Regions from separate parts of the Williamsia sp. z71 genome, predicted to be linked through region 4. Evidence: riboswitches for the same ligand, from Rfam matches in the RefSeq annotation. Region 4 holds a riboswitch; each other region holds the start of a gene.
The links. Region 4 has a riboswitch for S-adenosylmethionine ahead of AC51GR_RS18425 (bifunctional o-acetylhomoserine/o-acetylserine sulfhydrylase). Riboswitches for the same ligand answer to the same signal wherever they lie in the genome.

Region 1: it holds a riboswitch for S-adenosylmethionine, as region 4 does, so the genes downstream of both, AC51GR_RS22690 (aminotransferase class V-fold PLP-dependent enzyme) here and AC51GR_RS18425 (bifunctional o-acetylhomoserine/o-acetylserine sulfhydrylase) in region 4, are expected to answer to the same signal.
Region 2: it holds a riboswitch for S-adenosylmethionine, as region 4 does, so the genes downstream of both, AC51GR_RS23285 (LLM class flavin-dependent oxidoreductase) here and AC51GR_RS18425 (bifunctional o-acetylhomoserine/o-acetylserine sulfhydrylase) in region 4, are expected to answer to the same signal.
Region 3: it holds a riboswitch for S-adenosylmethionine, as region 4 does, so the genes downstream of both, AC51GR_RS01495 (hypothetical protein) here and AC51GR_RS18425 (bifunctional o-acetylhomoserine/o-acetylserine sulfhydrylase) in region 4, are expected to answer to the same signal.

The regions. Positions count from the first base shown of each region.
Region 1 is NZ_JCANWX010000010.1:159,115-167,057, reverse strand. It holds gene AC51GR_RS22700 (alpha/beta fold hydrolase) at 1-617, shown strand, start outside; gene AC51GR_RS22695 (PP2C family protein-serine/threonine phosphatase) at 614-1,813, shown strand; gene AC51GR_RS22690 (aminotransferase class V-fold PLP-dependent enzyme) at 1,810-3,009, opposite strand; SAM riboswitch class IV at 3,095-3,207, opposite strand; SAM riboswitch class IV at 3,400-3,517, shown strand; gene solA (N-methyl-L-tryptophan oxidase) at 3,760-4,890, shown strand; gene AC51GR_RS22680 (glutathione S-transferase C-terminal domain-containing protein) at 4,893-5,795, shown strand; gene AC51GR_RS22675 (LLM class flavin-dependent oxidoreductase) at 5,805-6,980, shown strand; gene AC51GR_RS22670 (GNAT family N-acetyltransferase) at 6,965-7,681, shown strand.
Region 2 is NZ_JCANWX010000011.1:92,888-100,830, forward strand. It holds gene AC51GR_RS23255 (flavin-containing monooxygenase) at 1-1,170, shown strand, start outside; gene AC51GR_RS23260 (carboxymuconolactone decarboxylase family protein) at 1,322-1,918, shown strand; gene sigJ (RNA polymerase sigma factor SigJ) at 1,843-2,820, opposite strand; gene AC51GR_RS23270 (pirin family protein) at 2,848-3,621, opposite strand; gene AC51GR_RS23275 (VOC family protein) at 3,666-4,178, opposite strand; gene AC51GR_RS23280 (MarR family winged helix-turn-helix transcriptional regulator) at 4,316-4,780, shown strand; SAM riboswitch class I at 5,024-5,118, shown strand; gene AC51GR_RS23285 (LLM class flavin-dependent oxidoreductase) at 5,149-6,216, shown strand; gene AC51GR_RS23290 (LLM class flavin-dependent oxidoreductase) at 6,302-7,411, shown strand; gene AC51GR_RS23295 (hypothetical protein) at 7,408-7,557, shown strand; gene AC51GR_RS23300 (ABC transporter substrate-binding protein) at 7,554-7,943, shown strand, end outside.
Region 3 is NZ_JCANWX010000001.1:347,927-355,869, forward strand. It holds gene AC51GR_RS01475 (Rv0361 family membrane protein) at 1-213, shown strand, start outside; gene AC51GR_RS01480 (rhodanese-like domain-containing protein) at 210-623, shown strand; gene AC51GR_RS01485 (O-succinylhomoserine sulfhydrylase) at 661-1,869, shown strand; gene AC51GR_RS01490 (DedA family protein) at 1,917-2,558, shown strand; SAM riboswitch class IV at 2,626-2,741, shown strand; gene AC51GR_RS01495 (hypothetical protein) at 2,773-2,994, shown strand; gene AC51GR_RS01500 (aminotransferase class V-fold PLP-dependent enzyme) at 2,967-3,599, shown strand; gene AC51GR_RS01505 (hypothetical protein) at 3,596-4,099, shown strand; gene alc (allantoicase) at 4,149-5,174, opposite strand; gene AC51GR_RS01515 (MarR family winged helix-turn-helix transcriptional regulator) at 5,320-5,814, shown strand; gene AC51GR_RS01520 (inorganic diphosphatase) at 5,881-6,393, opposite strand; gene dacB (D-alanyl-D-alanine carboxypeptidase/D-alanyl-D-alanine endopeptidase) at 6,520-7,893, shown strand; gene AC51GR_RS01530 (zinc-dependent metalloprotease) at 7,890-7,943, shown strand, end outside.
Region 4 is NZ_JCANWX010000007.1:238,679-246,621, forward strand. It holds gene AC51GR_RS18410 (exodeoxyribonuclease III) at 1-293, opposite strand, end outside; gene AC51GR_RS18415 (MFS transporter) at 305-1,522, opposite strand; gene AC51GR_RS18420 (PE-PPE domain-containing protein) at 1,686-3,218, opposite strand; SAM riboswitch class IV at 3,466-3,575, shown strand; gene AC51GR_RS18425 (bifunctional o-acetylhomoserine/o-acetylserine sulfhydrylase) at 3,632-4,948, shown strand; gene metX (homoserine O-acetyltransferase MetX) at 4,950-6,092, shown strand; gene AC51GR_RS18435 (Hsp70 family protein) at 6,168-7,679, opposite strand; gene AC51GR_RS18440 (DUF3017 domain-containing protein) at 7,857-7,943, opposite strand, start outside.

The DNA.
Region 1 (7,943 bases), on a different contig from region 4:
AAGGGTATTCGAACCTCGAGACCTATGCGCAGGATGTGCTCGACATCGTCGTCGAACTGGATCTACGCGACGTGGTGTTCGTCGGTCACTCGGTCGCGTCGATGATCGGTGTCCTCGCTGTGGCCAAAGAACCCGACCGGTTCGCCAAGCTGGTGTTGCTGACCCCCTCACCGCGCTATGTCGACGACGAATCCGATGGATATCGGGGTGGTTTTACGCGTGGGGACATCGACGAACTTCTCGAGTCTCTCGAGAGCAATTATCTCGGCTGGTCGGCGTCGATGGCGCCGAACATCGTCGGTAACCCGGATCGACCCGCGCTCGGCGGCGAGTTGACCGAATCGTTCTGTCGAACCGACCCGGAGAAGGCGCTGGTGTTCGCCCGCGCCACCTTCCTGTCCGACAACCGGACCGATCTCGCACGCGTCACCGTGCCCACCCTCGTGATCGAGTGTGAGCGCGATTCTCTGGCGCCCCGGCACGTCGGCGCGTACGTGCATGATCAGATCGAGGGCAGCGAACTCGTCACGCTCGACGCCAGCGGCCACTGCCCCCAGCTCAGCAACCCCGTGCCCACCGCCGAGGCCATCGCGGCCTTCGTCGATGGCCGTCGATGAACACGGACCACAGTGATATCAGGTCACCGGACGTACTCCAAGAGAGTCTGGAAGACCTGTACGAGAATGCGCCGTGCGGGTATCTGTCGACGTGGCCGGACGGGTGCATCGCAAAGGTCAACACCACTCTGACGGTGTGGCTCGGGCAGGACCGAGCGTCATTGTTGGGCAAACCCTTCAGCGATCTGCTCACCGCAGGCGGGAGGATCCACTACGAAACCCACTTCGCACCGCTGCTGCAGCTCGAAGGGGTACTGAACGGAATCACCGTCGACCTCGTCGCGGCCGACGGCCGACGACTGCCCGTATTCGTCACCGCGAACGTGAAGATCGGCGCCGATGGAACCGCCGTGCTCATCCGCATCACCGCACAGGACGCACGTGACCGCCGCGCATACGAGAAGCAGTTGCTCGAGGCGCGGCGCCATGCCGAAGAAGAACATGCGCGCATACAGCTGCTCGCCTCGACACTTCAGCGCTCGCTGCTTCCACCGTCGTTGCGACCTCCCGATGGCATGGAGGCCGCGGCCCACTACCACGCTGCGTCGATCGACGATGTCGGCGGCGACTTCTACGACCTGTTCGCCCTGTCGGCGCACAAGTGGGGGTTCTTCCTCGGCGACGTGTGTGGCAAAGGGGCCACCGCGGCGGCGGTGACCTCGCTGACCCGCTACACGCTGCGCGCCGCGGCGGTGTACGACGACGACCCGATTGCGGTGTTACACAACCTCCACACGGTGTTGCATGCCAATCACCATGGTGACGAACCACGGTTCTGCACAGTGATCTTCGGGGTGCTCACCCGCCACGACAACGGTTTCGACGTCCACCTCGCCAGTGGTGGGCACCCACCCGCACTGCTGCTCAGCGCCGCCGGTCAGGCGCAGTACGTGAGCACCGAGGGCGGGCAATTGGTCGGCATCCTGCGCGATCCCCGGTTCGTCTCGACACGGATCCATCTCGATGCCGGCGACACCCTCGTCCTCTACACCGACGGGCTCACCGAGGCGCGGACCGGACCGGGTCCCGAGCGGTATGACGACGACGGTGCGCTGCTCGAGTTCGCGTCGGCACACACACCGACGTCGGCAGGCCAGATCATCGAGGACTTGGGGGCATTGCTCGACACTTTCGGTGCCGGCCTCGAAGACGACACCGCGCTCTTGGCGCTCAGTGTCCCCGACCCCGGGGTCTAGAGGGTTCGGAGGGCGGTGAGCAGTAGGTCGACGTCCTCGGAGGTCGAACCGAGGCCGAGGCTGGCGCGCACCGCCCCCGAACCGTGGCCCAGGCGATCGAAGAGCGGGTGGGCGCAGAATCGTCCATCGCGCACACCGACGCCGTGTTCTGCCGACAGATGGGCTGCCACCTCAGCGGCCCGATGCCCGTCGACGACAAAGCTGACAACGCCAACGGCGTCGGTGCTGTCGGTGAAGATCTTCAGGGGGTGCACGCCCGGGATCTCTGCCAGGCCGTTGCGCAACTGTTCCGTGAGCGCGGTTTCATGGGAAACCACGGCATCACCGAGGGACGCGATCTCTACGCAGGCCGCCGCGAGCGCGGCCGCACCCAGGACGTTGGGTGAGCCGCCCTCATGACGGGCGGGCGACCGCGCCCACGTCACGTCCTGCTCGGTGACGTTCAGAACGGCACCACCACCGGCCAGGTATGGTTCGGCGACGTCAAGCCAATCCCGGAGTCCGACAAGCACTCCCGAGCCGAATGGTGCATAGGTCTTGTGACCGGAGAACGCCAGGTAGTCGATGCCGGCGGCGGTGATGTCGATCCTGCGATGCGGAACCAGCTGCGCTCCGTCGACGGCAATTCGGGCACCATTGCGGTGCGCGAGATCAGCCAATTCATCGATCGGCAGGATCTCACCGGTGACGTTGGACGCGCCGGTGACCGCCAGCAGCACCGCGCCGGTGTCCTTGAGGGCGGTCTCCACCCGGCTGATCGTCGCAGTGAGCGTATTCGCGGTCCGCACCACGTGAACATCCCTCCACGGCAACAGATTTGAATGATGTTCCAGGTCGAGGACGACGACCTTACCCGGCACGCAGCCGGCCAGGAGGTTCAGGGAATCGGTGGTGTTCCGGGTGAAGATCAGGCTGTGCTGCTGCCCGGCGCCGACGAACTCCGCGACCTGCGCGCGGGCGCTCTCGTATGCCTGGGTGGTGACCTGCGACGCGTAACCGGCCCCGCGGTGGACGCTCGAATACGTCGGCAGGAGTTGCGTGATCCGCTCGACGACGCTGCACAGAGCCGGCGCACTCGCCGCGTAGTCGAAGTTGACGTATCGCGTGGTCGAGCCATCACTCAGTGGCGCTCGGGTATCCGAACCCTCAATCGCTGCAAGGGCTTCCAAGGATCGTCCCAGTGTTGCAGTGCTCATTGCTCACACCCTCCGGTGTCAGGGATTCCACACGCGCCGCCAGTTCGAACCCTGCCGATGCGGCAGTTCGAACTCGGACGTGGGAGTTCCGCGCTTGCCTGTTCGGGTTCGAACAGGCCAGGTCTTCACCCGGAGCACCCCGCCGCGATGGAGGGTTGCTGACCAGCAAGCCGGGGCTGTGCGCTGGTACTCGTGACCGACGACGACGCTAACAGACTTCTTCGGCGTCGTCCATACCCATTTTGCTTTAACTTCTCGGCGATCGGAACTCCGCGCATCCTTCGGATTTGGGCAGGAGCGTGCGTATGGTTCTGTCCAACAGTTGAAATCCTCCGACCCGGGCATGCCCCCACGATGCCCGGATTCACTTGGTGGACAACAGCTGCCCTGTGTCAACGAGTATCAGCGCCAAGTTCCAGCTTGCTGGTCGGCAACCCTCCACCGCGGCGGGGTGCCCTGGATCAAAGACACGGTCCCAGCCTTCACCGGCATGGGGCAAGCGCGGGGTTCAGGCATCTGAGCCCGAGGATATCTCCAGGAGTTCGATGATCATTCACATCCGCCGTGCTGCTCGCTGCGTGGTCAGCACCGCACCCACTTACCAGGAGAGCACCTGATGTCCGTGTGGTCCGACAGGCTTCGATCCAACAAGGAGCAGATCGTCGACAGTCCCCCTGACCACCACACCCGGCTCATCGCGGTACCTGCTCTCGAACAGCGACACGAACACGAGGGAGCAGGTCGATCCACATGAGCGTGACAAGGGTCGACACCGTCGTCGTCGGTGGCGGGGCGATGGGTTCGGCCGCCGCCTGGCAACTCGCCCGGCGAGGCACCGAGACCGTTTTGCTGGAACGCTTTTCACCCGGACACCGCAACGGCGCGTCCCACGGAGCGTCACGGATCTTTCGCACCTCCTACGCCGAGCGCCCCTACGTAGAGCTGGCCCGCGAGGCCGAAACGCTGTGGGCGGAACTCGAACAGGAGTCCGGGTCAGAGCTGCTCACCATCACCGGTGGCGTCGACCAAGGATGGACGCACCGTCTGACCGCCATCTCCGATACCCTCGCCCACCTCGGACTCGTCCATCAGTGGCTCGAGCCCGACGAGGCCTCGCAGCGCTGGCCCGGAATCAGATTCGACGGCCGCGCGTTGTATTACCCCAACAGCGGCCGACTACATGCGGACAACGCTGTCAGCGCGCTACAACGCAGCGCAGCAGCCCTCGGCGCAGAGGTTCGACACGAATCGCAGGTGATCTCGATCGACGTCACAGACGACAACTCGGTCACCGTACGCACCGATGACCAGGAGTACGTGGCCCGACGTGTGGTGGTGGCGGCCGGCGCCTGGGCGACGAAGCTGTTGTCGGGCATCGTGCCGCTGCCACAGATCACCGTCACCCAAGAGCAACCTGCACACTTTGTACCGCGTGACCAGGACGCCGAGTGGCCCAGCTTCGGGATCCTGCACGACCCGGACGGACCGAACGCACCCGAATTCGGTGGTGTGTACGGCCTGTCCTCGGGTGCCGAAGGCGTCAAGGTCGGGTTCCATGGAACCGGACCGGTCGTTGACCCCGACCACCGCGATTTCACGGCGGAACCACGGCAACTCAAGGCCTTGCAGGAATACGTCCGCCATTGGGTGCCCGGCGTCGATGCCGACGCACTGACCCCGATCAGCTGCACGTACGCCACCACACCCGACTCCGACTTCGTCATCGACCGCCGCGGTCCGGTTGCGGTCGCCGCCGGATTCTCCGGACACGGCTTCAAGTTCGTGCCCGCCATCGGCCGCCTCCTCGCCGACCTCACCGCCGACAAAGATGCCCCCGAGCTGTTCTCCTTCCGCTCCCACTCCGCAGAAAAGGTTGTCTAGCCATGTCGAGATTCGCCAGTCCAGCCGATACCGAGACCTACGGTGAGTACACGATCACTCGCGAACCGGACGACACCCGACCGGTGTATCGATTCGCCGGACGTATCAGCGGCGACGGATCCACGCCCTACCCGGCCGTCGCTGATCGCTATCACGTCTATTCCGGTTGGTTCTGCCCGTGGGCTCAGCGGGTCACGCTGGTCATCGAGCTGGCCGGCCTCACCGATGTGATCAGTGTCAGCTACGTCGACGGTGCGCGCGATGCCCGCGGGTGGGCATTCCGCGAGACCCACGGCCCCGACCCGGTGAACGGCTTCACCCTGTTGCGCGATGCCTATGAGGCCACCGAACCCGGCTTCGACGGCCACGTGTCGGTCCCCACCCTGTGGGACCGCGAGACGAAGCAGGTGGTGAGCAACACGTTCGACACACTCGACGCCGATCTCGCGTCGCAGTATCGCCGTCAGATCACCAGTGAGTTCGACCTCTACCCAGAGGATCTGCGCCCGCAGATCGACGAGTTGGAAGTCTGGTTGCGAGCCACGGTCAACAGCGCCGCACACGTGGCCACCGGAACCGGTTCGGTTGCCGAGGAAGCCGCGGCCACGGTGTATCAGGCATATTCAGAACTCGACAGCCGTCTCGCCGAAGATCGATACCTCCTCGGCGACAACGTCACCCTGGCCGACGTCCGGCTCTGGGTGACGCTGGTTCGGCACGATGCTGCGGTGGCCAGGACCGGTACCAGGCGTCTCATCGACTTCCCGAATCTGTGGCGCTATGCCCGAGATCTGTACTCATTGGATGCATTTCGCGCCACCACCGATTTCGCATCCTTCGGCGCATCGGACGCCGTAGCCGATGAATGGCAGTCGCCGATCACGTCGTCCGCAGCAGCTCACTAGGAGTTCGAAATGGCACCGCCCATCCCCCTGTCGGTACTCGACCTTCTGCCCCGTCCCAGCGGGTCGGACACCACCACCGCAATGCGCAACACCATCGACCTGGTCCAGCGCGCCGAACAGTTCGGATATACCCGCTATTGGTTCGCCGAACACCATACGAATCCGGGGGTCCTCGGTTCATCACCCGCCGTCGAGATCGCACTGATCGCAGGTTCCACCTCGACCATCCGGTTGGGTTCGGCCGGAGTGCAATTCGGTCATCGGACGCCGCTCGCGACGGTTGAGGAGTTCGGCCTGATCAACACGCTGTACCCGGGTCGCCTCGACCTCGGTATCGGACGATCCATTTCTCGCCCCGCCCCGGAGACGACCACGGGATCGGAATCGGTGACCGAAGTCGCAGCAAAAAACTATTTGTCCGCCCGCGGCGGAGCGGCCCACACCGAGGACACATACACCCCCAATGGTCTGCTCCTGCCCAAGATCTACAACATCGCCGGCGCGTTTGCGAGTAAGTCCATCACTCACCTACTCGACCTGCTCCAGCAACCCGGCGCGTACGCCCCGAGCTATGACGAGCAGATCTCCACCGTTCTTGCCCTCCTCGACGACACATATGTCAGTCCACAAGGGCTTCCCGCTCACGCCACCCCGGGAGCTGGTGCCGACGTGCAGGTCTGGATCCTCGGCGCCTCCGGTGGATCCAGCGCTGCCGTCGCAGGGACGAAGGGTCTGCGCTTTGTTGCCAGTTATCACCACAGCCCGAGCACGGTCATCGACGCGGTCGACGCCTACCGGGCAGCATTCCAACCGTCCGCGGACGTCCCGGAACCGTATGTGGCGGTATCGGTGGATGCGGTCATCGCCGAAACCGATGACGAAGCAGCCGAATTGGCGAGCGGATATGCACCTTGGGTCCGCAGCATCCGGCGCGGCGAAGGCGCGATCCCGTACCCGAGTCCGGCGCAGGCAGCTGCGCTGGAATGGACCGACGACGACCGCGAACTGGTCCGCGACCGGGTGCTGACGCAATTCGTCGGATCGCCGTCCACCGTTGCCGACAAACTCGAGGTCTTGCGGGACGCCACCGGAGCCGCCGAGCTCTCGATCACGACCATCACGCACGACCACGCGGCGCGGGTGCGCTCGTACGAACTCATAGCGAAAGAATGGCTCAGCCGGTGACAGCTCGGACCACACCGGACACCGCTGTACTCGATAATGCCATGTGGGAGAGCCTGATAGGAGCCCATCTGCATCTGAGCGAGGGCACCACCCGCGCGCGGCGATACCTCCCGACGATCTCGCCGTTCGTCGGGGTCGGTGATCTGGGCGATGCGCAGACGTGGAGCGATCTCGCCGATCTGATCGGCCCCGGACAAGAAGTTGCACTGCCTGTCGACGTGGCCGATCTGCCCGACGGCTGGGAGATCGTCATGAGCGGCCCGGGCGTCCAGATGGTTGCCACAGAGACGCTGAAGCCACGGCCCGAACCCGGCGCCGTACGACTCGGCGCGGACGACGTTCCTGACATGCTCGCGTTGATCGACCGCACCAAGCCCGGGCCTTTCAGTCCCGAAACATACCGACTCGGAACATATCTCGGGATCCGTCGCGAAGGCCGGCTCATCGCCATGGCCGGCGAGCGCCTCCATCCACCCGGATGGACCGAAATCAGCGCGGTGTGTACCGACGCCGACTTCCGTGGCGAAGGCCTGGCCACCCGGCTGGTCCTCGCTGTCGCCGACGGAATCTACGCGCGGGGTGAGACACCGTTCCTACACGCGGCGGCCGAGAACACCAACGCCATCGAGTTGTACAAACACCTGGGCTTTCGGTTGCGGACCCGCATCACCTTCACCGTGGTCCGGTCCCCCGATCACTGATCAAGGGGCATTGCGCACACGTCGCCGACAATGGCGCGTGGGCTGTCGACGGCGGGCTGGCTGTAGGATTCTCTTCGGAGTATCGCCCAGCTCCAAGCGTTCACCCTGTGATCGCTGACAAATGGTGACGTGGAGGTCCTCCAGACCGAGGGGGCACCCACGTCCTCAGCTTCACAGTATCCGGCGCCGTGCGGCGACGGATACGTTTGGATCAGGGCCTGCCGACTGATTTTGACCACCCCGGCGAGATGCGCAATGGAGC
Region 2 (7,943 bases), on a different contig from region 4:
ACCCAGACGAAATGGCTGCCCGACGAACTGTGTTGGGCCGTTTCGACCACGGCCGGTGAACTCCGGGCGCGCGTACTGGTGGTCGCGGTGGGACGTCTGGCCGACCCGCTCGTTCCGCCGATCCCGGGGATGGATGCGTACCCGGGCAGTGTCTTCCACACGGCGCGCTGGGACAACTCCGCGCCGATCGACGGTGCTCGGGTCGGCGTGGTCGGCACCGGTGCCTCGGCGATTCAGCTGGTCCCCGAATTGGCGCGGCGCGCCGGGGAACTGGTGGTGTTCTCCCGCAGCGCGCCGTACGTGGTGCCGCGAGGCAACCGGCCCTACAGCCCGGCCGAGCGTGAAGAATTACAGGTCAAGGCCAACGCCGATCGTCTCCGGGAGGAGCTGTTCACCGAGGCGGACAAGGCTTTTGGGCAGCGCCGCGGCCTGCACCCCGACATCGACCAGATCCGTGACCGGGCGCTGGGCCATCTCCATGCGCAGGTCACCGATCCGGACCTGCGTGCCGACCTCACGCCGCACTACGAGATCGGTTGCAAGCGAATCCTGTTGAGCGACGACTTCTATCCCACCATGATCCGGCCGAACGTCACGCTCGAACCCTCCGCGTTGGCAGAGTTCGACGGGACCCGGGCGGTTGCCGCCAGTGGGAAGGCGTACGAACTCGACACCGTCGTGATGGCGACCGGTTTCTCCGCGGCCCGCCCGGAGTTCGCCACCCGCATCATCGGGGTCGACGGTGAACGGCTGTCGGAGCATTGGCGGGCCGGGATGGTCTCGTATGCGTCCACCGCCATCAGCGGTTACCCCAACATGTTCGTCCTCGACGGACCGAATGCCGCACTGGGCCACAATTCGGCGATCTACATGATCGAAACCCAGATCGACTACGTCCTCGGTGCGCTCGACCACCTCAACGACAGCGGTACCCGCGCGGTGGAGGTGACGGCTGCCGCCGAACAGGCCTACACCCGGGAGATCGACGAGCGCAGTGCGTCGACGGTGTGGCTCAGTGGGTGCAGCAGTTGGTATCTGGATCCGACCAGTCGTCGGCTCACCCTGCTCTGGCCCGGCACCGGGCGCTCGTTCCGGGAACGCAACGGAACGTTCGACCCGTATCACTACGAGCGCATCTGGGCACCGGATTCGGTCGACCTGCCGGTCTGAATCGTCCCCCTGAGCAGGCTCGGAGGGCAGGTTTCCCTCGGCGTCCCGCCAGGGGGCGGTTTTCGTCGGCGCATCGAGCTGTCACGTTTGCGCCGGCTGTCTCGTCTACCCCATAGCGGCGCACCCGCGCCGAGGATTGGGAGGAACAGACATGGCACGGATACCAGCACTGGCGCCGCGGGACGCGGGTCTGATCGTCAAGAGTGCGTACCGGTACACCGCGCGAAGGTTCGGGTCGGTGCCCGAGCCGTTTGCGATCCTGGCACACCACCGGGGCTTGTTCCTGGCGTCGGGAGTGCACGAGAGTGTGGTCGAGCGGGCGTCAAAGGTGTTGCCGCCGAACATTCGTGAGATCGCGGTGTACCGCACGGCCTGGGTGGTCGGCTGCTCCTGGTGCATCGACTTCGGCACGATGCTGCAGAAGCACGACGACCTCGACATCGACCGTTTGCGGCAGATCGCCGACTACGAGACGTCGCCGGCCTACAGCGACGATGAGCGGGCCGCGATCGCTTACGCGGACGCGGTGACCGCGACGCCACCCACGGTGACCGATGAGCAGGTCGACGACCTGCGCGAGCGATTCGGGGTCGACGGACTGATCGAGCTGACCTACCAGATCTCACTGGAGAACCAGCGCTCCCGGATGTACGCGGCGTTGGGCATCACCGATCAGGGATTCTCCACGGATTCGTGCCGGGTGCCCTGGGCCGTCGACGGGGCTACCTCGGAGACAGGCACCAACTGAGCGGCATCGATGGCGGACAGCTTGGCGGGGTCGGCGATGTCGTAGATGGACACGACCAGGCCGTCGCGGACAACAAAGCAGACCACCCGGGCCGGTGAGGCGCGACGATCGCCGTCGGCCGCCCAGCCGGCGGAGTAGGTGCCGAGTTCGCCGTTGACCCGCACCGGGATCTGCAGGGCGAGCGCATCGGGCCCGTAACGGCGCAGGAGCCAGAACAGGAACCGGGCGACGCCGGCGGCACCGCGGATCGCCTTGACCGCGGTGGGGGTGGTGCGGTTGGCGTCGCCGACGACCATCGCGTCCGGGTCCAGAGCAGCCAGCACCGCATCCATGTCACCGGCCGCCATCGCCGCGACGAGACGACCGACGGCTTCGGCCTGTTCGGTGTCGCTGACCGGGGCCGGAAGGTCGGAGACGATTCGGCGGGCTCGTGAGGCGAGTTGGCGTGCCGAGGGGGTCGTGGACCCGAGGATCTCGGCGATGTCGGCGAAGGGCACGCCGAATCCGTCATGGAGGACGAACGCAACGCGCATTGCCGGGGTGAGGGTTTCGAACAGCACCATCGCGGCGTAGCGGCTGTCCTCTGCCGCGATGACGGCGTGCAGGGGATCGTCGTACTCGGGGGAGGGGACGACCTGCGTCACGACCGGCTCCGGAAGCCATTGGCCCACATGCTTTTCGCGGACGACAGCGGCGGATTTGAGACGGTCCAGACAGATTCGTCCGACCACGGTCGTCAGCCAGGCTCCGAGATCATCGATCGAGTCGCTATCGGCCGCATCGAGGCGCAACCAGGATTCCTGGACGGCATCTTCGGCATCGCTGATGCTGCCGGTGATCCGGTACGCCACCGACAACATCCGGCTGCGTTGCTCTTCGAAACGCTCCGCGAAGGTACCCATCGGATCGGAGTCCACGTGCCCGCTCCCTCAGGCCGCTATCGCGGCATGCATCTCCCACACGATGACCTCGGCATCGGAGGTGGCGGTCAGCTGCTGTCCGCCATCACCGTGGACGCGGACCGCGTCGCCGGTGCCGAGCTCCCCGACGCTCTCCATCTCGACCTCACCGCGCGGGACGAAGACGTGCAACAGGGGAGCGTCCGGCAGGGTCAGTGGACGCTGCCCGGGGGTCATGCGCGCCACATGCATGGTGGCATAACGATTTTTGATGCGGATCGCGGAGTGGTCGGCGTACCGGGGCATGCCCGAGGCCACCGGAACGAATCCACCGGACAACAATTCATGGTCGATCTCGAGTTGCTCGTATCCCGGTGTGATCCCGGATTCGTCGGGGACAACCCACATCTGGACGAAGTGCACCGGATCGTGGGTCTCGTCCGCGCTGTCCTGGCGCCAGACGTCGTTCTTCTCCGAATGCATGATCCCGGTGCCGGCGCTCATCCGTTGTGCCAGGCCGGGGTAGATGACGCCGTTGTGTCCCATCGAATCCTGATGGACCAGGGAACCCTGCAGAACCCAGGTGACGATCTCCATGTCCTGATGGGGATGGGTATCGAAACCCTGCCGGGGCAACACGATGTCGTCGTTGTTGACCATCAGGACGCCGTGGTGGGTGTTGGCCGGGTCGTAGTGGTGGCCGAAGGAGAAGGAATGTTTGGAGTCGAGCCAGCCCGCATCGGTCTTGAAGCGGCTGTCGGCGCGGCGGAGGTCGAATCGGGTGGGAGGTGTTGCGGTGGTCATCGGTGGGGCCTTTCGGGTGGAGCGGTATCGCCTACAGGTCGTGCCTAGAGAACGTGCGAGCCGTACATCTCGCCGAGCGGATCGGCGATGAGTTCGAGGCGGGCGCCATCGGGATCGCGGAAGTACAGCGACACCTCGCTGTGTTCGATGAGTTCAACGCCTGCGTCGATCAGCTTGTCGCGCAAGTGTTTCCAGCGCTGCGGTTCGACACTGATCGCGACGTGGTGCAGTCCGCCGAGGACTTCCTGGTACGGCCCGACGTCGAGGCCGGGAAAGTCGAAGAACGCCAGGAGGTTTGAGTTGCCGATGTCGAAAAAGAAGTGCGAGGAGCCGGGATAGTCGCGGTTCTCGATGAGTTCGGTCAGCGGGAACTCGAGCAGGTCTTGGTAGAACCGGACGGTGCGTTCGACGTCGCCGCTGACCAGTGCGGTGTGGTGCAGACCGCGGGCCGAGGACGCCGGCCGGGAGTCGGCGGGTACCAGGTGTCTGGCGCGGATCGCCTCACGTCTGCCCGCGTATTCCTGCGAGCGCTTGTTCTCGGTGTCGGCGGTGCTCATGGCCGGTCCTTCCGTGCGGGGGGTCTTCATCCAGTGTGCGCTTCGAGTGGCCAGAGGTAAATGGTTGCGTTGTCAACTACTTTGGTAGCGTATCGCAACTGATTGCGTTGTCAACTACTTTGGCTATGCTCTGAACCGTGGAACCAACACAGTGGCTCAGTGAGGACGAGCAGCGGACCTGGCGCGCGTACCTGGATGCGACCCGGTTGCTGTTGCGGACGCTCGATCAGCAGCTCGCCCGGGATGCGGGCTTGTCCTTCACCGACTTCGAACTGCTCGTCGTCTTGTCCGAGGCGCCGCAGCGCCGACTGCGCATGCGGGATCTCGCTGATGCGATCACCACCACACGAAGCGGCGCCACCAGGGCAATCGGTCGTCTGGTGGACGCCGGATGGGTCTGCCGCGTCGAATGCGAAGACGACAAACGGGGCATGTTGGCCGAACTGACCGACGCCGGGATGCAGAAGCTGACCTCGGCGAGCCCCGGACATGTCGCCGCGGTCAGGCGAAATGTGTTCGATCTGCTGAGTACGCGCGATGTTGCCGTGGTGGGCCGGGCATTCGCGGACGTGCGTGAGCACCTGCAGCAGCCGCCGGCATAGGCGCCCGGTCGATCGCCGACTCGGTCGGCTGCGGGGGTTGGCGAAAAGTCGTTGCGGGTGCAAGCAGCTTGCCGAACCCCAAGTGCGCACGGTCGGCAACTGATCGTTGCTGATGACAGGGCGCGAGATCGCGTTTGTTCCGTGTGACATTGCAGCACCCCGGGGTCATCGATGACCGGGGGGTTTGAACCCGACTGAATCTAACCGTTCCACGGTGGGTGGGCACCGGCCTACTGTGCACAAGGATCATCAAGAGCGACTGAGAGACCCGGCTCGCTGACGTCGCAGCAACCCCCCGCCTCGGCGGGTGCGGGTGCTACTGCCGGGACCGATGAAGGTTGTGTCATGTCATCAGTTCAGGAGTCCGGGTGAAGTTTCTGTTGATCAGTTTGATCACCCACACGCCCCACCCGTTGTCCGGCGAGACCGTGTCCCCGGCGCAGCGGTTTCGAGAAGTGATCGACACTGCGGTCCTCGCAGAGGAATTGGGGTTTGACGGCTTCGGGGTGGGCGAACGGCACGAGAGGCCGTTCATCTCCTCGTCGCCACCGGTTGTGCTCAGTAACATCGCCGCACGGACCTCGACGATCGCGCTGTTCACCGCGGTGACAACGCTCAGTCTGCTCGACCCGGTCCGCGCCTTCGAGGACTACTCGACCCTCGACAATCTTTCCGGCGGTCGACTGCAACTGATGATCGGCAAGGGTAACGGCGCCGCGCAGGCCAAGCTGTTCGGAGTCACCGAGGCCGACCAATGGGAGCGCAACCGCGAAGGTTACGAACTCTTCCGGCGACTGTGGGAGGACGACACGGTCACCTGGACCGGCAAGTACCGTCCGTCGTTGATCGACGCCGAGGCGTTGCCCCGCCCGCTGCAGAAGAAGATCCGCGTCTGGCACGGTAGTGCCACCAGCCGCGAATCAGTCGACCTGGCAGCGTTTTACGGGGATCCGCTGTTCTCTGCCAACGTCACCAACCCGGTCGAACCCTATGCGGCATTGATCGACCACTACCGAGCGCGGTGGGCGGCATACGGGCACGACCCGGCGGATGCTCTTGTGGGTGCCGGATCGGCCGGGTACTACGCCACCAAGAACTCGCAGGATGCGATCAACACCTACCGCCCGATCTTCGATGCCACCTTGGCGAGAATCGGGTCATTCGGTCTGCCGCTGGTGTTTCCGACCCTCGAAGACGCTGTGGAACGCAGCTCGCTACTACTCGGAAGTCCACAACAGGTGATCGACAAGGTGTTGCGGTACCACGAGAAGTTCGGCCATGAGGTGATGCATCTGCATGCTGACGCCGGCGGCCTGAGCAATGCCCAGCACCGCGACTCGCTCGAACTCTTCCAGTCCGAGATCGCCCCGGTGCTGCGGCGCGAGATCCCGAGTCGCCCGATCGCCACTCCCACCGCGTTGGAGGTGCTGTCGTGACTGCCCCGACCCGGATCCCGCCGTCGACACATGTCGGCCGCCGCACGTCCACACGTTTCCTCTGACACTTCGAAAAAGGACAACCATGCCAGTAGAGTTCCTGGGGATCGCAGCCACGAATGACGGCACCGAGACCCACCCTCGTACCACCGCCGGTTCGTTCGACCGCGAGTACACACTCAAACTCGCTCGTGCACACGAGGATTTCGGGTGGGACCGGATCCTGTTCGCCTATGGCGCCGGTGCTCCCGAACCCGCGGCGGCCGCCTCGTACATCGCAAGCAACCTCGACCGCATCGAGATCCTGCTGGCGCACCGTCCCAATGTCTCGTACCCGACCTTCGCCGCCAAGACCTTCGCCACCCTCGACCAGATCTCCGGGGGACGGGTGACGGTGCACTTCATCACCGGCGGCAACGACACCGAACAGCAGCGGGAAGGTGACTTCCTGACGAAAGACCAGCGGTACGAACGCACCCGTGAGTACATCCAGATCGTCAAGAAGGTGTGGACCAGCCGCGAACCGTTCGACCACAACGGCACCCACTACCGGTTCAACGACTTCGTCTCCGATGTCTTCCCGGTGGCGCAGCCACGGCCCGACATCTCCTTCGGCGGGTCGTCGCCGGCCGCCTATGCGGTAGGTGGCGCGGAGGCTGACATCTACGCGCTGTGGGGTGAACCCCTCGAGAACACCGCCGAGCAGATCGCGTCGATCACCGCCTCCGCGAAAGCTGCAGGTCGACAAAAGCGCCCGCGGCTACAGGTCGCGTTTCGGCCGATCATCGCACCGACCGATGAATTGGCCTGGCAGAAGGCCGAATCGATACTCGGTCAGCTCAATGCCCGGGCAGCCGGCGCCGCCCAATTCCCACGCGGATTCTCTCTGACATCGCCTCAGAACGCCGGCTCTCAGCGTCTGCTGGAGATAGCTGATTCAATCGACCGCTTCGGAGCCGCGGGATGGACGGCAACGGCCAAAGCGACCGGGGGCGGCGGAAACTCCAATGCGCTGGTCGGTTCTCCGGAGACGGTGGCGGCCGCGCTGCTCGAATACCACGACCTCGGGATCGAGATCCTCTCGGCGCGCGGCTACGACCTGCTCGACGACGCGATCGACTTCGGCCGGTATGTGATTCCGATCGTTCGTGAGGAAGTCGCAAAGCGCGACAGGGATATCCAGGGTGTGGCGTGATCGAGTTGGTTCAAAACCAACCTGATTTTATTGAAGATATTGGGGCGCAACGGTTTAACCTCATCAGTGAGTTGACAGTGGGTGAAGCAGCCGCCGCTTCGCCGCAGAAGCGTGCCACCGCCAGGATCGACGAAGGAAATCGATGAATGCAAGTGTGTCCCGACCGCTACTCGCCGTATTCGGCGCGGCGCTGATGACAGCAACCCTGCTCAGTGCCTGCGGGTCCGACGCCTCCGGCGGCGAGGGCGACGCCGGCCCCGCCACGCCGGGTGGAACCCTGCGCTACGGATTGTCCGGGGCGCCGACCTGTTCGGATCCCGCTCAGGGCGCCACCAACCAGACGATTTATGTCACCCGCCAGGTGGTCGACTCCCTGACCGACCAGGATCCGGGAACCGGCGACATCACGCCGTGGCTCGCGGAGAGCTGGGAGATCAGCCCGGATGCCAAATCGTTCACGTTCAAGCTCCGCGACGGTGTGACATTCAGTGATGGCACGCCGCTCACCGCGGAGTCCGTGAAGAAGAACTTC
Region 3 (7,943 bases), on a different contig from region 4:
GCGGACTTCCCGACCCAGGACGAGTTCAGGGCCGAATACCAAGAAGCCCGGGACGCCGACGGCAAGATCGAGGTCGAGAACATCTCGGAGACCGTCGTCAACGGCGACCGGGCAACGGCGAATGTGCACTGGTTCCGGGAAGAGAAGAGCGAAACCACGATCACACCTATTGTTCTGGTCAAAGAGGCCGGTAACTGGAAGGTGTGCTCATGAGCTACGCAGGTGATCTGACCCCGCAAGAAGCCTGGAACCTCCTGCGCGAGGATCCGACCTCGGTGCTCGTGGACTGTCGGACCCAGGCCGAGTGGAGCTACGTGGGCGTGCCGGACCTGACCGATGTCTCCAAGAGGGCGATCTTCATCGAATGGGTCAGCTTTCCCGACGGTGCCCGCAACGCCGATTTCGTGACGCAGCTGCGCCAGGCCGGTATTGCGGACGATCAGCAGGTCGTGTTCCTCTGCCGGTCCGGACAGCGTTCGATCGGTGCAGCCGAGGCCGCGACCGCCGACGGCGTGGCCAAGGCGTACAACATTCTCGACGGTTTCGAGGGTGCGACCGATCAGGACGGACATCGCGGTGCGGTCGGGTGGAAGGCAACCGGCCTCCCGTGGCGGCAGTCGTGATTCCGGCCGCCGGCTACCAGACAATGCATTGCGCACGATGGAGGACGAGTTGAACGCCAATCTGCCCGAGGGACTTTCGCCCGAGACCCTCGCTGTGCGCGGAGGCCTCATGCGGTCCGGCTTCGAGGAGACCTCCGAGGCCATGTACCTGACCTCGGGCTATGTCTACTCGTCCGCGGCCGCGGCCGAGCGGGCTTTCACCGGCGAGGACGAGCGCTTCGTCTACTCCCGTTACGGCAACCCGACAGTGGCGATGTTCCAGGAGCGACTCCGTCAGCTCGAGGGCGCCGAGGCATGTTTCGCCACCGCCAGCGGCATGGCCGCGGTTTTCGTGGCACTCGGTGCGCTGCTCAAGGCCGGTGACCGGCTGGTCGCCGCACGCAGCCTGTTCGGTTCGTGCTTTGTCGTCTGCAACGAGATCCTGCCCCGCTGGGGCGTCGAAACCGTCTTTGTCGACGGCGAAGACCTCGAGCAGTGGGAACAGGCGCTCTCCGAGCCGACCGACGCGGTGTTCTTCGAGACCCCGTCCAACCCGATGCAGACCCTGGTCGACGTCGAGCGGGTCTGCGAGCTCGCCCACGCCGCCGGTGCACAGGTCGTGCTGGACAACGTTTTTGCGACCCCGCTCCTGCAGAGTGGCCTGGAACTCGGCGCCGACGTCATCGTGTATTCGGGTACCAAACACATCGACGGTCAGGGCCGTGTGATGGGTGGTGCCGTACTCGGGTCCAAGGAATACATCGACGGTCCGGTGCAGACCCTGATGCGGCACACCGGTCCGGCGCTGAGCCCGTTCAACGCCTGGACGTTGCTCAAGGGACTCGAGACGATGCGGCTGCGGGTGGATCACTCGACCGCCGCGGCGCTGCGCATCGCCGAGTTCCTCGAAGCCGATTCGCGGGTTGCGCGGGTGCGATATCCGTTCCTGCAATCACATCCGCAGCATGATCTGGCGAAGAAGCAGATGTCGGGCGGTGGCACCGTGGTGACCTTCGAACTGGCCGACACCGGTTCGGTATCCGGGAAGGCGCGGGCGTTCGAATTGCTCGACGGTCTGCAGATCGTGGACATCTCGAACAACCTCGGGGACTCGAAGTCGTTGATCACGCATCCGGCGACCACCACCCACCGCGCGATGGGACCCGAGGGTCGGGCTGCGATCGGGTTGTCCGATTCGCTGGTTCGGCTGTCGGTCGGTCTTGAGGGTGTGGACGATCTGCTGAAGGATCTCGACCAGGCTCTGTAACGCAGAATTGGGCGACGCCGCCTGCGGCCGTCACCGGGGATCGGAGGGTGGGCATTTTTCACTCGCTGGCCGACTGGGTCATCTCGATCATCCAGTCGACGCCGCCGTGGGCGGTGTATCTCGTGGTGTTCGTCGTCATCTACGGAGAAGCGGCGGCCCTGCTCGGTCTGGTCCTGCCCGGTGAGACGGTCCTGCTCGCCGGTGGGGTCGCGGCCGCCCTCGGCGAGACCAACATCGTCTGGCTGATCGTCGGTGCGTGCGTTGCCGCGGTGCTCGGCGATTGGACCGGCTATTCCATCGGCCGCAGATCCGGTGGCCGCATCACCGAAACCCGCTTCGGCGGATGGGTCGGACGAGAACGCTGGCAGAAGGCCGAGGAACTCATCCGCCATGGTGGGGTGGCCACGGTGATCGGAGCCCGCTGGATCGGCTACGTGCGCACCGTGACCCCGTTTGTGGCGGGGATGAGCAAGATGCCGACGCGTCAGTATGTGCTGGCAAACGTCGCCGGTGGTGTCGTCTGGGTGACCGTGGTGTGCATCATCGGCTACGCGGTCGGTGAAACCGTCGGGGCGACGGTGATGTTCTACCTGGCTTTCGGTGCCGGGGCGCTCATGCTTCTCTATTTCGCCGCTCGCTGGTGGCAGCATCGGCGCAGGTCACAAAAGGCCGCGGCCAGCGCGGAATAACATTCACGCCGGGTTAAAGAGGTTCGATATTTGACAGGGAAATCAACGGCGCTGCAATGTGGTCATCGGTGACGAGTGTCAGCGACAAGCCCCGGCTTGCTGGCCGGCAACCCTCCATTCGCGGCGGGGTGCTCCGGGTGACAACCTGGCCGCTGTCTGTTCGGACGGCGGCAAGCGCGGACTCCGGCCGAGTCCGGATCTGAAGGGACTGTGGGTGACGAACTCCTCCACGAACGATTTGAAGGACGAGATCGCCCGGTTTGTGAAGGCCCGCCCGACCGATCGGGTCCTGTTCGCCTCCGAACTCGCCGAGGCCGTTGCGCTGGTCGCCGGTGTCGCGCCCGGTGGCGTCGTCACACTTGATCTGACCGCCGCCCTCACGAACCCCACCCCGATGGTGACCACCGGGTGGTGCCGGCGCAGGTCGATCTGGTGACCACCCTGGCCGCGGTGGACAGCGAGCTCGAACGCCGTAGCGCCGCACTCCTGATCGTTCCGGCCGTCGCCGAGGCCACCGGCGAAGTGGTGCCGCTGCCCGCGCTGGCGGCGATCGCACACCGACGCGGCGCGCGACTGCTGGTCGATGGCAGTGAGCTCGTGTCCCGGCGGGCGGTGAACCTGACCAGCCACGGGATCGACTACCTCGTGTTGTCCGGCCGGTCCGTCGCCGGTCCGGCGGTGGTTGTGGGCCGCGGCGACTGGCTCGCCGACTGTGCCGACGCCGATATCCACACCGTCGACGGCAACGTCGGCACTGACCGGTCCCCGGCCCGGGCGCTGGCCGACCTCGGTTACGAGAGCGCCGGTCTCCACGAGCAGGCACTGTCCGAGTGGCTTGACGCCGAAGCCGCCCGGCATCCCGGGATCCGCCGACTGCAGCTGTGGCCCGATGCCGGTGACCGCGTGGGAATCGCCTCACTGGCCGTGGCCGGACACCCTGAGCCCGCCGTCATCCGATGGGACGCCCACACCGGCGTCGATGAGCTTGCCCGGCAACTGAACTCACTCGTGGACAGCACTCTTGAGCAGGAGAAATCATGACCGAAGCAGATCGCGTCACCACCGTACGCACCCGCCCCGAACTGCTGGTCGCCATCGAGGGCGACAACCACCAGCTCGCCTGGAGCAGGCCTGGCCCGTCCGAGGCCCGGGGTTCGGCGGTCCGCCGGATCCGCCAGCCGGAATTGCGGGGCGGCATCAAGGAGCGAGCCGCACTGCGTGCCGGCTGGCAGGAACTGGGCGAGGATCCCGCGGACCTGGTGGTGGCGTTGGAGATCGACGTGGTGATCGCCGAGGACGCGGCCACCGCGCGGGCAGAGCTTCTGCGGCTGGGGGAGTCGAGGTTCGGCGACACCGTCCGCTATGTCGGCACCGCCAACGGATTGCTGACGCTGATCGTCGACATCTATACCGCCGAGGTCGCCGATGCGGTCATCCTGCGGCCTCTCGACCTGGGGCGGACGGGTGATCGGCCCGGTTCGGCCCAGCTCATCGCCGACCGCGTGCTGCCCGGACTGCTCGAACGGGCCACCGCGGCCTGACGCCCCACACCACGCCTGATCGCAGGCGTGATGCGGACCGATCCGCCGATCAGCTCTCGCCGTTTTCCCAGCGATCGATGATCCGTGCGCGAGCGTCTTCGGTCAGCGAGCCGTACAACCGCAGTCGTGCCATGCCGCCGTCCGGGAAGATGTCGAGGCGGGCCTCGGTCATCGGCCGGTCTGCCTCGATCAGGAACCGGTGTCGGGTGTCGGGTTGCAGGGCGGATCGGCCCAGAACCTCGAACCACTCACCGTTTTCGCCGTCGCGGCCACGAATCATCGCCGAGCCCGGTGCATTTCCCAAGAAGTAGCTGGTGTCGAGTTCGGCCAGGCCGATCGTCGACTCACCGGCCAATTTGACCTGGACCCAGTCGTTTCCGTCGTCGCGCCGCCGTGAGGTCTCCCAGCCTTCTCCCATCGTGCGGGCCCGGCCGGGCATCAGGAGGTTGTTCGGGGAACCGTAGAACATGTTGGAGCAGGCGGTGATCATGCCGCCGTTCTCGAGGGCGGCGAGGTCGAAGTGTCCGTAGGACAAGAACTTCGGGTCGGGGACGCCACGGCCGTGCACCCGGAATCGGGCCACGCCACCGTCCGGATGGATTGTGAGCCGCACATGGGTGAACCGCTCCTTGGAGTCCACCCGGAACGGATTCTGTGTATCGCCGTTGACCTCGACGCGATCGACGATCGTCTGCCACTTGGTGTTCTCGAGCAGCTCCGAAATGGTCGGAATGCCTTCGACCGCAGCAGCTTCCACTGAAATGCAGGGGGGGTAGTTGCCGACGAACCAGGATGTGTCGACCACGACGCCGTAGATGATGCCGGGGACACCGAGTCGCACGATGGCCTGGTCCACACCCGCTTCGCGCCGGCGCCGGGTTTCCCAGCCGTCATAGACCTGACCCTTGTGCCCGAAGGTCGCCGGTTGATATTCGGCGGCAGACGTCTTGATGAGATTCTCGGCCTCGGCGAAGAGGGCGTCGTTGGTCCAGAGGACCGCGCCGCCGAGAGCGCGTAGAGCCAGATCTGGCATCGAGGTGAAGTGGGGGCGCGAGTTCGGCGGGGATGGAGTCACGACTCATCAGGCTAGTGGCACCGCCCAGCGGGTGCGACTTGTCGCGCCGGCGACGCCCGGTTCTTGCGAAAGCTCCGTGACGCGGGCCATACTTTCTGCCAACAACTAGTTGCAAGTCGAAACTCGTTGAACCATGAGAAGGACCATGTTGAAGGAGACAGCGTCGCGCGACGCTCAGATTGCGGATCTCATGGAGGTCCTCGCGAGGCACCTGCGGGTGCGTGACCGGTTGTCGGCGACGCGGTGGCGAACCGCGGACGATGCTGTCGAGTCAGCGGCCTATCACTGCCTTTTTCGGCTGAATCGGGCGCCGGCACGCTCGGGTGAGTTGGCCGAGGCGCTGTTCAGCGACCCGTCGACCATCAGCAGGCACGTCGCTCAACTGGTCAAGCTGGGCTATGTCCGGCGTGAGGCCGATCCGCGCGACGGCCGGGCCACGATCCTCGTGGTCACCGAGTCCGGTGCGCAGCGGGTCGCCGATTTCCGCAACCGCCGGGCCGAAGAACTCGAGACGATGCTGGCCGATTGGGATGACGATGACGTCGAGACCTTGACCGAGTTGCTCGGCCGCTACGTCAGCTCCGCAGAACGCAGCCTCATAGAGGCCAACGAGACACCCGCGGACCGCGCCCGGTCCTGACCCCCCCACCGAGAAGGGCCCGACATCGCTGCTGCGAGGCGGGCCCTTGTTCGTGTTCGGGGTCGATCAGCCGCGAGAGGGCTCGTTCGCCTCGTCCGGGTGCTTGGCCAGACGATCGATCGCCTCTTGTGCGACCTTCTCGGCGTCGGCCTTACCGGTCCATCCGCCGGCCTGGACGTCTTTGCCGGGCTCGAGGTCCTTGTAGTGCTCGAAGAAGTGCGCGATCGCCTGGAGCTCGAAGTCGTCGACGTCGCCGATGTCCTGGACGTGGTCCCAGCGGACATCTCCGGCGGGCACTGCCAGCAGCTTGTCGTCGCCACCGGCCTCATCGGTCATGCGGAACATGCCGACGATGCGGGCGCGGACGATCACGCCGGGGTAGACGGACTCGGGGAGCAACACCATGGCGTCCAACGGATCGCCGTCTTCGCCGAGGGTGTTGTCGATGTATCCGTAGTCGGCGGGATAACCCATCGACGTGTACAGGTACCGGTCGAGATAGATCTTTCCCGACTCGTGGTCCACTTCGTACTTGTTGCGTTGTCCCTTGGGGATCTCAATCGTGACGTCGAAGTCCACGTTGTACTCCTCGTAAGTTCTGCCTACCCAAAGTGTTCTCCGGTAGCCGGTCAGCAAATCGACTCAACGATACTGTGGAGACCTGTGCCCGCCGCGCGCGGCAAGAACTTCGACCGGAGGTAATTCGTGCCAGGCAGTTCGCCCCGCCGCAAGGGACTCCTGTGGACGCTACTTCCGGTGATCGTGCTGATCATCGTTGCGGCAATCGTGCTCGTCATCGCACTGCGGGTGGACGAGGACCACAACAGTCTGCCCGCGGGTGCCTCCGCGCAACCCTCACCGGTGACGCTAAGTCCACAGATCAGTCCCGTGGCCCCCGACGCACCGTTGCCCACCGCGTCCGGAATCGCCACCGCGCTGACGGAGGCGCTGGCGAACCCGGGCCTGGGCGAGTTGTCGGGCGAGGTCTCCGATGCGATCACCGGACAGACGCTCTGGTCGCAGACCCCGAACCGTCCCATGGTTCCGGCATCGACGATCAAGATCCTCACCGCCGCGGCCGCTCTGCTGGCGTTGCCGCATGATCAGCGGATCTCCACCACGGTGGTCGCCGGACCCGACGGACAGGTGATCCTGGTGGGCGCGGGCGATCCGACTCTGTCCGTGCAACCGTACGGGCAGGAGACGTTCTTCACCGACGCCCCGCGGATCGCCTCGCTCGCCGACCAGATCGAGAAGGCCGGCATCGATGTCACCTCGGTGGCGGTCGACACCGGTGCCTTCTCCGGCCCGACGATGGCGTCGAGCTGGGACCCGGTGGACATCGCCGACGGCAACATCACCCCGATCGAATCGCTCATCGCCGATTCCGGACGAATCGATCCGCTGGAGATCGACTCGCCGCGGACACCGACCCCGGCTCTGGCCGCGGGGTCGGCTCTGGCCGCAGCGCTCGGTGTGGACACCCCGGTCGTCCAGGCGACCGCCCCGGCCGCTGGCAGCGTGGTCGCCACCGTGACGTCGGCGCCGCTGGTCACCCGGCTGGGCGACATGATGCGCGCCAGCGACAACGTGCTCGCCGAAACCATGTCCATCGAGATCTCCAAGGCCATCGGCGGTCGGCCGACGTTGGCCGGCGGGATCGAAGCCGTTCGAAAGGTTCTCGGCGACAACGGTTTCAACATGAACGGCACCGAGTTCGGTGACGTCAGCGGGCTGTCCGAGGACAACCGGATCTCGGCCGGGTTGCTCGACAAGGTGACCGGCGCCGGCGCCGGAACTGCGCAGCCGAAACTGCGGCCACTGCTCGACATGCTGCCGGTGGCCGGTGCCACCGGCACCTTGACGGAGCGATTTGTTCTCGAGAATGCCGACGGCGCCGGATGGATCCGCGCGAAGACCGGAACACTTACCGTCGCCAGTGCGTTGGCCGGAGTAGTGCAGACGAAAGAAGGTCGCGTGCTCAGTTTTGCTCTGATGTCCAATGGCACCGGGCCCGCCGAGGCGCGGCCCGCGCTCGACGCCGTCGCCGGCGCCCTGCGGGATTGTGGTTGCCGATGAGTATCGACTGGAAGCTCGCCGCGACGGTGGGCAAGAAGATCGCCCGGCCC
Region 4 (7,943 bases):
AACTCATCGCTGCCGAAACCTTTGCGCACCTTGTCCGGTGCGGTGCGGGACAGGATCGCCACACCCGAATGGCCCTTGACCGACGACTCGCTGAGACTCAGGAACCAACCGTCGTCGAGGGCCGGGGCGAGTGCTTCGGCGACCTGCTCCTCGGTGGCCCGGGTCTCCTGGAGCAAGACGTGGTCCGACGTGGTCTCACGCAGCCAAGGGATCAGCCCCAGATTGCGCTCCGAACGGTGCTTCACCGCGGCGCGGATGCCGTTTACGTTGATCGTCGTCACGATTGTGGTCACGTCGGGCGAGCCTACGTGCGGCCTGTGACAGCGGGTCTGCGGGCGTACAACATCGCAAGCCCGAGGACAACGAGTCCGGCGACCGCCAGCCCGGCGCCGAGCAGCGACGGTGCGCGGTATCCGTATCCGGCCGCGATCACCAGTCCACCCATCCACGCCCCACCCGCGTTCGCGATGTTCAGCGCCGAGTGGTTCAGGGCCGCGGCCAGTGTCTGAGCGTCCTCGGCGACATCCATCAACCGGATCTGCAGCGCCGGGGTCAGCGCGATCCCGGTCAATCCGATGAAGAAGGTCAGGATCAGCGCGGCCCAGGCACTGCTCGCCAGCACGGCGAAAGCGGTGAGCGCGATCACGATGGAGACCAGACTGATGAGGATCGCCCTCACCACACCGCGATCGGCCAGGACACCGCCGAGGATGTTGCCGGCGACCATGCCCAGACCGAACAACATCAGGGCAAACGGGACCAGCGACTCGGAGACGCCCGAGACGGTGGTCAGCGTGGTGCTGATGAAGGTGTAGAAGGCGAACATCCCACCGAATCCGACGATGCCGATGAGGAGCGCAAACCACACCTGCGGGCGTCTCAACGCACCGAGTTCGGTCATCGGATTGGTGATCTTCATGTCCGAGAGTGCGGGCAGGAACATGAACAGGGCCACAATCGTCAACAACCCGATGACGGCCACCACCACAAAGGCGGCCCGCCAACCGACGGCACCACCGAGCCAGGTCGCCGCGGGCACCCCGACGACGTTGGCGACGCTCAGACCGATCATCACCTGACCCACCGCTTTCGCCCTGGACTCGGGGCCCGCCAGATGTGCGGCGACCAGCGCCGCGACCCCGAAGTAGGCGCCGTGTGGCAGTCCGGCGACAAAGCGGGCGACGATCAGCATGCCGTAGTTCTGGGCGAGGACGGTGGCGACATTGCCGACGGTGAACGCGACCATCAGCGCGATCAGCAGGGTGCGTCGCGGCATTCGCGCGGTCAGTGCAGCGATCGTCGGGGCACCCACCACGACGCCGAGCGCGTAGGCGGAGATCACATGTGCGGCTGTCGGTTCGGTGGTGCCCAGCGAGTCGGCGATGTGGGGCAGCAGCCCCATCGCGACGAATTCGGTGGTCCCGATACCGAATGCGCCGAGTGACAGGGCCAGGATGGCGCTGCGTCTACCGCTCCGCACCGCCCCCGAGGATTCGGGGGCGACGGTGCTGACAGCAGACATGGGTGAACCTCTCGAAGTCGATCGGGGCGACGGCGACACTGCCGGGGCAATTCATTGCCGGGGCAACTACGGTGTCAACCCCGTCGGGGTCACGGCTCATTCCGGGATCGGACGTGAACTGACCCACAGATCGACGTGTCCGCGCGGTGGCGGGAGACCCGGATTACGGGGTGACGGCGAGGTCGGCCGGCACGTCGATGGACGTTGTCTCGGTCGCGGCAGGCGTTTCGACTGCAGCCGGAGCCGGAGTCTCCGGTTCCTGATCGTCCGCCGAACCGGTACGGCCGGGATCGGCGGGCAGGTCGGAATCGGCAGTGTCGGGGAGCTGATTCCACCCCGGCGTAGTGGTGAACCCGTCGACCACCGGCGCCGCCGGCCCCTCCGGCGCCCGATGTCGACCGGGCTCGGCAACGACTGCGGCCGACTCGGGCGGGTGATCGGCCGATGGCGAGTGACCAACGGGCGCCACGGCGAGGACCTTCTGAGAATCGTCGACGACGGCGGGGTGAGCGGCCGGGTCCGCCGGCTCGGTCCTGGCCTGAACCACCGCACCGAACACCGCAGTGGCCACGGTGCGCACCGTCGGCGCCGCGATGAACCCCAGATCCGGGTCACGCCGGTCGAGGACCGCATCGATCACCGCCACCCAGTCCCGGACGAAGTTCACCGGATACTCGACGACGCTGACCGCGCTCCCGAAGATCGCGGACCAGGCCGCCGGGTCCCCCGACAGCGCGTCCCGGATCGCGTACAGGTCGGTGAGATACGCACCGTGCCCGAGCTGCGGCAGAGCCGGCAGCAAGCCCATGATCGCGCGCGAGATCGGCTGGATGACAGCTGGTTCGAGACGCGGGAAATCGAGGATCACCGGGCGCAGCAGGTTGGGTAGTCCGACCTGCGCCAGCACGGTGGTCAGTGACGGATCGGCACCGACGAGGATCACCGTGGCCCCGTCGGAGCCCTCGACGACGGTCACCCCATCGGCGCCGGCGGACGCCCCCGGGCCCGCCGACATGATGTCGCCATAGCTGAAGTGCTTGACCCAGAAACCCAGCAACGCGTCCAGCGCCCCGATCGGATCTCGCCGAGGGTCGGGCACGTCGCAGACCGCATCACCGTCGATACAGACCGAGTAGACCGTCACATCGCCGAAATCGCCGTCGCGCGAACCGTCGAGCATCGCGCCCGGATACGCATTGATGAGATTGACCTCGGCCCCGGCGCCGGCGCTCGTTCCGCGTCGCCGCGGGTCGGCATAGAGCTCGCCCGACACCCCGTCGGCACTGACACCATCCGCCTTACCCGCCGCGATGTCGGCCAGTACGTCGCCGGCCACTCGAGCGCCCTGCGAATAGCCGGTGATGACGGCAGGCTTGCCCGGGCAACTGGCCTGATAGGTCGCCACATCATCGGTGAGCACGGCTTGTCCGACCTCGATGTTGGCGTCGTAGCTCTGGGCACCGAGCGGCCAGAATGTCGCCGGATAGTCGACCCGTTTGACGACATAACCCTGGGCGATGTACCGGGTCTCCACTCCCCGTGTGTGCAGGAACTCCGGATCGCCGGTTCCGGCCACCACGAACACGGCGCCGTTGCCACACTCCGCCGGGGCTTCGGTGGCGAGCGCCGGGGCACTACCGAGGAAGGTCAGTACCGGCAGCGCGGCTGCCGCGGCCCCCGACGCAAGCGCCGTCACCCGGCGACCGGAACGGGTCGGGACTGCCCGACGACGTCTTGAACCATCATTCACAGCAGCCCCAGGTGTCTCGAATCGCACACGGCCTCGGGTGATTTGAGGCAACTTCACTGAAGTTACGACAACCTTTGCCGAAGGCCAATCGCATGAACGTAGTACAGCACGGCGCAGCCGACGGCGAGCCGCAGAATCGCCGTGCGCTGAACGCTTTTTTGCGCAGGATCCGCGTGTTATATCCTTTTGGCCAGGTCCTGAGTGTCAGCAATGAGCCCCGGCTAGCTGACCGGCAACCCTCCAACCGCGGTGGGGTGCTCCGGGTGACGACCAGGTTGCGGTTCGCCGCGGCAAGCGCGGGGTCCGGAAGGTCGGACCCTCTAATTGGATGTCCACCGACCATGAAAGAGAAGTCCTACATGTCTGACACCGACGTCAATCCGGCTGACAACTGGAGTTTTGAAACCAAGCAGGTCCATGTCGGCCAGAGCCCGGACTCGGCGACTTCTGCCCGTGCGCTGCCGATTTACCAGACAACGTCGTATACGTTCCGCGATACCGAGCACGCCGCGAACCTGTTCGGACTCGCCGAGCCGGGCAACATCTACACCCGCATCATGAACCCCACGCAGGACGCGGTCGAACAGCGCATCGCCGCCCTCGAAGGTGGCGTGGCGGCTCTTCTCGTCGCCTCGGGTCAGGCAGCCGAGACCTACGCGATCCTGAACATCGTCGAAAACGGCGGTCATGTCGTGTCGAGTCCCCGTCTCTACGGCGGCACGTACAACCTGTTCCACTACACACTTCCCAAGCTCGGGATCCAGGTCAGCTTCGTCGACGACCCGGAAGACCTCGACAGCTGGCGCGCGGCCATCCAGCCCAACACCCGCGCCCTGTTCGGTGAAACCATCTCGAACCCGAACAACGAGATCCTCGACCTCCCGGGCATCTCCGCCGTCGCCCACGAGGCGGGTCTGCCACTGATCGTCGACAACACCGTCGCCACTCCGTACCTGATCAACCCGCTCGAACACGGCGCCGACATCGTGGTGCATTCGGCCACGAAATACCTTGGCGGACACGGCACCGCGATCGGCGGCGTGATCGTAGACGGTGGCACCTTCGACTGGCGCGGCCAGCGTGACGGCGTCGACCTGTTCCCCGGCTTCACCACCCCGGACCCGAGCTACCACGGCGCGATCTTCGCGGACCTCGGCGCTCCGGCCTACGCACTCAAGGCGCGCGTGCAGTGGCTGCGCGACACCGGTGCTGCGATCTCCCCGTTCAACGCCTTCCTCATCGCCCAGGGCCTGGAGACCCTGAGCCTGCGGATCGAGCGCCACGTGTCGAACGCCCAGGCCGTGGCCAAGTACCTCGAGGAGCACCCCCAGGTGGAGTCGGTGGCCTACGCCGGCCTCGAATCCTCCCGTTGGTACAAGCGGGGCCAGGAATTGGCTCCGCGCGGCCAGGGCGCGATCATCGGCTTCGAGATCGTCGGCGGCGTCGACGCAGGCAAGAAGTTCGTCGACGCACTGGTGCTGCACAGCCATGTCGCCAACATCGGTGACGTGCGCTCGCTGGTCATCCATCCGGCATCGACCACCCACTCGCAGCTGATCGCCGAGGAGCAGCTGGCCGCCGGCGTCACCCCCGGACTGGTCCGGTTGGCCGTCGGCATCGAGAACGTCGTCGACATCATCGCCGACCTCGACGCAGGCTTCGCTGCGGCCAAGTGAGGTGAGTATCGACCCGCACACGCCACCACGAACTCATCCGGACTGGGAATCCCTGCCCGATGGGCAGCTGACCAGTGTGCCGGTCGGCCCGATTTCGTTGGACAACGGTGGACAGATCGAGAATGTGACCCTGGCGTTTCAGCGCTGGGGCACACTCTCGCCCACCCGCGACAACGTTGTTCTGGCACTACATGCCCTGACCGGCGACTCTCATGCAACAGGTCCCGCCGGTCCCGATCAGCCCACCCCCGGATGGTGGGACGGGCTGATCGGCCCGGGCGGCGCCGTGGACACCGACGAGTGGTGTGTCGTCTCGGCGAACGTCCTCGGTGGATGCGGCGGCTCCACCGGCCCGGCCTCACTGGATTCCGAAGGGCAGGTGTGGGGTTCACGGTTCCCGCACATCACCGTGCTCGATCAGGTCCGTGCCGAGGTCGCCCTGCTCGATGCGTTGCAGATCGATTCCGTCGCAGCCGTCCTCGGCGGTTCGATGGGTGGCGCACGCGCCTTGGAGTGGGTCATCGGCTATCCAGAGCGAGTGCGCAGCGGCTTGATCCTGGCCGTCGGCGCTCGCGCCTCGGCCGACCAGATCGGCACGCAGACAACACAGATCGCGGCGATCAAGGCCGACGCGAACTGGCAGAACGGCGACTATCACGGCACCGGCCGGACCCCCACGTCCGGCCTCGGCATCGCCCGCCGCATCGCCCACATGTACTACCGCAGCGAACCCGAACTCGACCAGCGGTTCGCCAACTTCCCTCAGGGACAAGAAGATCCGTTGCACGGTGGCCGCTACGCGGTGCAGAGTTACCTCGAGCACCAGGCCGACAAACTGGTCCGCCGGTTTGATCCGGGTAGCTATGTGGTGCTGTCCGAGGTGCTCAACAACCACGACGTCGGGCGGGGCCGCGGTGGCGTGGAAGCCGCCCTGCGGAGCTGCCATGTACCCGTTGTGATCGGTGGCATCGATTCCGACCGGCTCTACCCGCTGCGCCAGCAGATCGAGTTGGCCGAGCTCATGCCCGGCTGTGTCGATGGATTGCATGTGGTGCATTCCGCCAACGGCCACGACGGATTCCTCACCGAATACGACGCGGTCTCAGACCTTCTCAAGAAGACTCTCGTCCTCGCCCGCGGCTGATACCCGGCCCTGACCGACCGCTCATACAGCGGTCGGTCGGGTGCGGGCGACGCCGAATCGGGTCTAAAAGAACTGTCAGGTCGCGGGCTGCGAGGTCGGCACCGTATCCGCCGCCGGATCACCGGACTGCGGTGACTCCGGCGGGGCGACAAGAGGCGGCGCCGCGGGCGCAGGCGACGCAGTCACTTCCCCTTCAGACGGAGGAGCGATCTCCACGGGCGGATCTGGCGTCGTCGATTCCGGCGGCGGCGGGGGCGTCGATGGAGACGACGGGGACGATGGAGTCGACGGCGTCGACGGTGCGAGATTCGGGGGCCACGTGATGCTCGGCAACGGGAACGGGATCAACGATGGGCTCAGGGTCCTCGTCGGCGGATCCGTAGAAGACACCGGCGGTGCGAGTTCGGTTGTCGCCCAACCGGGTCCCGGATTTCCACCGGCAACCGGCGACGCCACCTCCACCGTCGGCTGTGTCCGGGTCGGCATCAGTGTGGAGGTCACCTGCGCATTGGTGGCGGTCGTTGTCGTCGGCGACGGCGCCTCGGCGATCGCGGACGGCGATACCGGGGGCTCCGGGGCCTCGGACGGTGTCGACGGGTTGCCGGCAAGCGACGATCCGACCGCGTACACGGTCATCAACGCACCGGCGAGCAACGCACCGAACATGGCCAGCGGCGCCGCCGACAGCCAGTCCCGGCTGCGGCGTCCGCCGATGAAGGCCAGTCCGGCGGGACGAGTACTCACCGCCGCCAGACGGGCAGCGCCGGTGGCCGCAACCGATTCCGGCCCCTGCGGTAGCACCGCCTCGACGTCGACCTTGTTCACGATGAGGTCCCGAACCAGAGGGATGTTGGCCAGGCCACCGATGAGCACGATGGCCTCCGGGCGGGAGGCCGTCGCGTAGTCGGCGACGACAGCGGCAGCGGCCTGCGCCATCGGCCGGATGAGGTCTTCGAACATCGATCGGGTCAGGGTGCCGGTATCCGACGAACCACCGATCGTCAGCGTGGTCGACGCGCTGACCGAGAGTTCTTCTTTCGCGGTCCGGCAGGCACTGAGCACAGTGGACCTGCGGCGGCCGCGCAGACGACCTTTGGCGGTCTGCGCCCGCATCAGCTGAGCGTCGAGCGCCCCGCCCGAGATCGCCTCACTGCGCTTCAGGTCACTGATCCGCCCGGTCGCCGGATCCAGGGTGTACATGCTCATCCCGGTGTCGCCGAGGTCGACGATGAGCACCGAGACGAACCGGCTGATCTCGCCGGTCGAAACCAATTGGTGCGCAACTGCCTCTGTTTCGGCGATCAACTGGATCTGCCGCTTGACGCCGGTGCCACGCGAAGCGATTTCACGAGCGTGTTCGTCGGTGCGATACGCAACGCCGATCGGTCCGACCGTGCTCCCGCGGTCCTGAGCGTTGGCCAGCATCAGATCGATACCGGAGTTCACCCGGCCGGCCCGCGTCAGACCATCGGTGAGGTCGACGTCGATGACGCGATTGATCGAGCTCTGGCGACCATTGTCATCGGTCGACAGCAGGACACAGTGGATCATTCCACTGCCTGCGGACAAACCCAGTGACGTACTCATGGTCCTCATTCCGATCGCTATCGCTCGGTTGGGGCCCAGATGATGCCGACTTCACACCCCTGATCCATTCACTGTCGCTCGGTGGACAGTCCCCTGCAGCCATTGTCTGCGGCGATGCCAGTACTTTTTGGCACCGGCAAAGTCAACAGACGATTACAGCAACGGGAACCATTGTAATCAATCTGTGCCCAAAGGGTCGATCGAGGTCGCCAACCAGAGGATGGCGACGCCGACGAACACCATCGAGGAAACGTCCGAAACACG